One region of the Enterobacter mori genome, then DNA from elsewhere that is predicted to be linked to it. Evidence: predicted binding sites of a transcription regulator. Region 1 holds the regulator's gene; the other holds the start of a gene.
The links. Region 1 encodes PhoB, which activates phosphate uptake and scavenging genes when phosphate is short. Its sites were predicted from a motif close to CTGTCATAAAACTGNCNNAT; they were not measured.
Positions count from the first base shown of each region.

Region 2: a site for PhoB is predicted at 1,201-1,220, ahead of N2K86_RS05320 (PhoX family protein). Genes of this name have one in related genera too.

Region 1 is NZ_CP104285.1:976,359-979,520, forward strand. Features, by position in the region: gene sbcD (exonuclease subunit SbcD) at 1-790, opposite strand, end outside; gene phoB (phosphate response regulator transcription factor PhoB) at 978-1,667, shown strand; gene phoR (phosphate regulon sensor histidine kinase PhoR) at 1,689-2,984, shown strand.
Region 2 is NZ_CP104285.1:1,124,206-1,127,367, reverse strand. Features, by position in the region: gene N2K86_RS05320 (PhoX family protein) at 1-1,143, opposite strand, end outside; gene N2K86_RS05315 (TonB-dependent receptor) at 1,270-3,162, opposite strand, start outside.

The sequences.
Region 1 (3,162 bases):
TACCGTCGGTAAAACTGACCAGATGCACGGATTTGGCTTTGCCTGTTTCATCGAAGCTGAGTGAAATGGGTGAGCCGCAATAGCGGATATGCTCGCAGCCGCCGACGATCTGCGCGCGGTGAATGTGTCCGAGCGCAATGTAGTCGGCTGGCGGGAAGTTCTGCGCCGGGAAGGCATCCAGCGTGCCGATATAGATGTCACGTACGGCGTCACTTTTACTGGCCCCAACGGTAGTGAGATGCCCGGTCGCAATCACCGGGATTGCCGCTTCGCCGCGCAGGGCGCAGGCATCGGTATGCTGCTGGTGATAATAATCAGTGATAGCCTGTAATAAATGCTGTTGCTTTTCGCCGCCGGAAAGTCCCGCCTGGCTTTGTACGATATCGCGCGGACGCAAAAACGGAATGGGACACAGCACCGCTCCCGGCGTGCCGTCACGTTTTTTCAGGATCTGCGGGGCATGTCCGGCGCTGGCCACCACGGTGGTATTGAGAAACGCCAGAATATCGCGGGATTCATTCAGCGTGGCCACAGAATCGTGATTTCCGGCGACAATCACCAGATGACAGCCGGTCTGCTGCAGATTCACCACGAAACGGTTATAGAGCTCACGCGCATAGCTGGGAGGTGAACCGGTATCGAAGATATCACCCGCCACAATAATCGCGTCCACCTCGTGCGTCTGGGCCGTCTCCAGCAGCCAGTTCAGGAAGGCTTCATGTTCAGCCGCACGGCTTTTGCTGTAAAAATTTTGACCCAGATGCCAGTCCGAGGTGTGAAGTATGCGCATAGCTGTTCCGTGGCAAAATTGAGAAAGCAGGATTATAAACTGTCAGGGAGTGGAAAATAACCGCTGTAATAAAACAACAGTTTGCCATTTATAGTGGTAAGGTTTTTCATAAATCTGTCATAAATCTGACGCATAATGACGCCGCATTACAAACTTGTAACTTAAATAAGATAAGACAGGGCAAAGTATGGCGAGACGTATTCTGGTCGTAGAAGATGAAGCTCCAATTCGTGAAATGGTGTGCTTCGTGCTCGAACAAAATGGCTTCCAGCCGGTTGAAGCGGAAGATTATGACAGCGCGGTGAACCAGCTGAATGAACCCTGGCCCGATCTGATTCTGCTTGACTGGATGTTGCCTGGCGGCTCTGGACTGCAGTTTATCAAACATCTAAAACGTGAAGCGATGACCCGCGATATTCCGGTGGTCATGCTCACAGCGCGCGGTGAAGAAGAGGATCGCGTGCGCGGTCTGGAAACCGGCGCGGACGATTACATCACCAAGCCGTTCTCCCCCAAAGAACTGGTTGCTCGCATCAAAGCCGTTATGCGCCGCATTTCGCCGATGGCGGTAGAAGAGGTGATTGAGATGCAGGGCCTGAGCCTTGACCCCACCTCACACCGCGTGATGACGGGCGAAAATCCCCTCGACATGGGGCCTACCGAATTTAAACTCCTGCACTTCTTCATGACCCACCCGGAACGCGTATACAGCCGCGAGCAGTTGCTGAATAACGTCTGGGGAACTAACGTGTATGTGGAAGACCGGACGGTTGATGTGCATATTCGCCGCCTGCGTAAAGCACTGGAGCTGAGCGGTCACGATCGCATGGTGCAGACGGTCCGCGGTACGGGTTATCGTTTTTCGACCCGTTTCTGAACAGTGACAGGAGTGTGACGCGTGCTGGAACGTCTGTCATGGAAAAGGCTCGTCTTTGAACTGATCTTATGCTGTATTCCGGCCTTTATTCTGGGGGCCATCTTTGGGCATCTGCCTTGGTTTTTGCTGGCGGCAGTGACCGGGTTATTAGTCTGGCATTTCTGGAACTTACTGCGCCTCTCCTGGTGGCTGTGGGTGGACAGAAGCATGACCCCTCCGCCGGGAAGCGGGAGCTGGGAACCGCTGCTGTATGGCCTGCACCAGATGCAGATGCGTAATAAAAAACGTCGTCGCGAGCTGGGAAGCTTAATCAAACGCTTTCGCAGCGGCGCGGAGTCGCTGCCGGATGCCGTCATTCTGACCACTGAAGAAGGCACGATTTTCTGGTGTAACGGCCTGGCGCAACAGCTGCTGGGCCTGCGCTGGCCGGACGATAATGGGCAAAATATTCTTAACCTGCTGCGTTATCCGGAGTTCACGCTGTATCTGAAAAAACGTGATTTTACGGGGCCGCACAATCTGAGGCTCAACAACGGGCGCCATCTGGAAATCCGCGTGATGCCTTACAGCGATCGACAGTGGCTGATGGTGGCGCGGGATGTCACCCAGATGCACCAGCTGGAAGGGGCGAGACGCAACTTCTTCGCAAACGTGAGCCACGAATTACGCACCCCGTTGACCGTGCTTCAGGGCTACCTGGAGATGATGCAGGAGCAAACGCTCGAAGGTGCGCCGCGTGAAAAAGCGCTGCACACCATGCGCGAGCAAACGCACCGTATGGAAGGTCTGGTCAAGCAGCTGCTGACGCTCTCGAAGATTGAAGCCGCACCTTCACTGGCACTGAATGACACCATCGACGTGCCGATGATGCTGCGGGTGGTGGAGCGGGAAGCGCAAACGTTAAGCCATAAAAAACATCAAATTAGCTTTGAGGTCGACAGCGCCCTGAAGGTGCTCGGCAGTGAAGATGAGCTGCGCAGCGCCATCTCCAACCTGGTGTATAACGCGGTGAATCATACGCCGGAGGGGACCCATATCGTGGTGCGCTGGCAGCGTGTGACCGCGGGCGCTGAGTTTAGCGTTGAGGACAACGGGCCGGGGATTGCCCCTGAGCACATACCGCGTCTGACCGAGCGATTCTACCGTGTGGATAAAGCGCGCTCGCGGCAGACCGGGGGAAGCGGTCTGGGGCTGGCGATTGTGAAACACGCGGTGAATCATCATGAAAGCCGTCTTGATATTCAGAGTACGCTGGGTAAAGGAACCCGCTTCAGCTTTGTTATTCCGGAACGATTAATTGCCAAAAAGATCGCCTGACGGCAGGCGTGTCATTTTACCTTTCCACGGGTCAGCATTTGCTGGCCCGTTTGCTTTGCAGTCAAGCGAAACGCGTGTGAATATTATACGGTTGATGCTTTTTTGTTCGCATGATTAGCCATGGGTTTTTCTTATAATTAGCGTATTGTTCTGGTCTGGTTTTTCATGCTGGTATATT
Region 2 (3,162 bases), 150 kb from region 1:
TTCACGGTTCGCAGGATCGTATTTGTTGTCCGAGACAAATTTGTAGATGTACTCAAACTTCTGATCGTCACCCATATAAACCACCACGCGCTTATCGGCGGCGAGCGTGACGGCCGCCCCCTCATGCTTGAAGCGGCCAAGAGCGGTGTGTTTGCACGGCGTGGAGGTCGGGTCGTAGGGATCAATCTCCACGACCCAGCCAAAACGGTTGGGTTCGTTAGGGGTTTTATCGACGCTGAACCGGTCATCTACTTCGTTCCAGCGGTAAGACTCGTCGCTGTCGCTGATGCCGTAGCGTTTTTCCAGCGGGTTAAGATCGGCTTTTTTGACAAAAATATCCGACCAGTTCTCCTCGCAGGTGAGATAGGTGCCCCACGGCGTATGGCCGTTAGCGCAGTTTTGCATGGTACCCAGCACGCGTTCCCCCTGCGGGTCGGCGGCGGTTTTCATTAAGGGCTGATGCCGCGCCGGGCCGGTAAGGTGCATCGGCGTATTGACGGTAATGCGGCGGGCCAGGGAAGACGGGCGAACCACCTGCCACTCACTGCCCGTTTTTTTCACTTCCACCACCGACACGCCCATCGCGTTCTGCCCCTTGCGGGCTTTGTCGAGGCTCCAGTTCGCGGTGCCGTCCGTAAACAGCATTCCGTTGTCGATGTATTCATGGTTCAGCGCCAGCAGGCCATGCTCCGGGTTTTGCGCTCCCTGCGGCAGGCTAAACCACGCCATCCCGTCGTGGTGCATGCCCGCCTGCACCGCCTGCTCGTCCGTGGTGTTGCTGGCGTCAGGCCTAAAGGCTGGCATGTTGTTTTTAATTCCCGTCGGGTCACCCCAGCGATAAAACGGGCGGGCAATATAGCCTTCAGGCACCCTTACCGTATCTTCCGTGGAAACGGGAATACTGCTAAACCCAAGCGACACCGCTTTCGCCAGCGCGGAAGGCTTCGATACCGCGGCAATAGCACTCTCAGGTTTGATCAGAAAGGGGAATGAAACGGCAGCCCCCGCAACGGCGCCCATCTGCAGAAAACGGCGGCGGGAAAGGAACACCTCGGCAACCTCGGAGAAAACCGGGTTGGCGCTGCGGTTAGTAATATCGTCGCGATGTTCTTTTTTAAAAACGGATTTGAGGGGTCTGCCCATAGCGGCTTCCTGTCATTGGCCAAGAGGTAAGAATGTGGCGACCAGTGTAAGAAGTTTTTGTTACAATTTTATAACACGATAACGGAAGGATGGGGCATCCATGCCCCGGATAACGAGGTGGAACGCTTAGAACTCGTAGCCAACCGAAACCTTGAAGGTCCGCGGTTCGCCCTGAGTGATGTAGGTACCGGAATCGTCTACGCTGGCCCAGTAGTTCTCGTTGGTCACGTTGTCGATGCCTGCGCGCACGGTCATCTGGTTTGCATTGTGGTTCACCGCGAAGCGATAGCGCATGCCCAGATCCAGCGTGGTGTAGCTGTCCAGCTTTTTGGTGTTTGCCAGGTCAGCGTACTGCGTGCCGGAGTGGTTCACGCGGGCGGTCGCCGTCAAACCGTCAACGGGCTTGATGTCGTACTCCGCGCCCAGCACGGCGTAGAAATTCGGAATACCGATTGCATCGTTACCCTGATTGACGCCGTTTTTGGTTTTGGTCATCTCGGCCTGCAGCCAGGTGGCGCTGGCGTTCAGACGCATCCCCAGCATTGGCTCGCCGAAGACGTTCAGCTCAACGCCTCGGTTACGCTGCTCGGCGTCCAGGCCGTAGTGGCCGCTGTCGTCGAGGATTGCCGACGGCATTTTGATTTCGAACAGCGCAAGCGATCCGCCCACGCGGCCAAAGTCCGCCTTCACGCCCACTTCGTTCTGCTTAGAGTGCACGATACCGGTGCTCTGGCCGTAGTTGGTGGCGGTGTTAGGTGCGGTGTTGCCCGGCTGTAGCGCTTCGGTGTGGTTGGCGTAGAGAGAAATTTCCTCCCACGGCTTGTAGACCACGCCGTAGGTGGGCATCCAGCGGCTGCCGTCGAAACCGTCCGCGGCGTTTTCCGCACCGGTAATTTTGTTGTAGCCGCGAATGACCACCTTCTGATGGCGCGCCCCGGCGGTGAACAGCAGCTTGTCGTCCAGCACGCCCAGGGTATCGCTCAGCAGCCAACCCTGGGTACGGGTGCGCCCGCTGGTGAGCGGATCGCTGTATTTCCCGCCAATGCCGTTGAAGTTGGTGCTGTCCGGCATATCGACGCCGGTGTTGTGATAAATGTTGGTGGTCGGGTTATCCGCCGCCGCCGACATTTTCCACGCGATTTTTTCGTTTTTGGTCATCGCGGAATACCCGACGTTGACCTTGTGCGAGACAAAACCGGTGTCGAAGTTACCGCGAATGCCCGCCATCCCGCTGACGGAATCGCTGATGCGATTGGTATCGAGGCGGCTGACCGTGGCCTTGCCGCTCTTGTCCACCAGCTTCGGCGCGCTGTAGATCCCTTCCTCGTGCGCGTGCTGCGCGCCCAAACCGGTATAGGCGGTCCAGCCGTCGGTAATGTCGTACTCGCTGCGCCACATCCCGAATTCGTTTTCGATATTGCTGTAGGCCCACTTCTGCGAGAAGTTGCGGTCATTTTTAGGCGGCTCAGGGACGAAATCCACCGCTGAAATATTGACGCTGGTAGGGCTGCCGTGGAAGGTTTTTTTCTGATATCCCAGGTCCAGCGAGGTGCGGAAGCGGTCGCCTTTGTAGTCCAGGCCAGTGGAAAGCAGAGTGGTGCGGCGGCGGTCGTTCGGTACGCCGGTTTCCCCTTCGCGATGGACGAGGTTCACGCGTGCGCCAAACTGGTCGTTATCACCAAAGCGACGGCCCGCGTCCAGCGTGGTGCCAATCTGGGAATCCGAGGTGTAGTCGACGCCCACTTTTGCCTGCGGCGTCTCGCCCGCATGTTTCGGCTCAAGGTTGATCATCCCGCCCACGCCGGAGCTTGCCGCACCGTTCATCAGCGAGTTGGCCCCTTTGAAGATCTCAATGCGGTCGACCATCTGGGCATCCACCACCTGACGCGGCAGCACGCCGGACAAGCCGCCAAAGGTCATGTCATCGCCGTCGAACTTCAGGCCACGGATACGGAACGTTTCAGCGCTGTTGCCGTAACCCTGAACATACTGCACGCCTGCGTCGTTGGCGACGACATC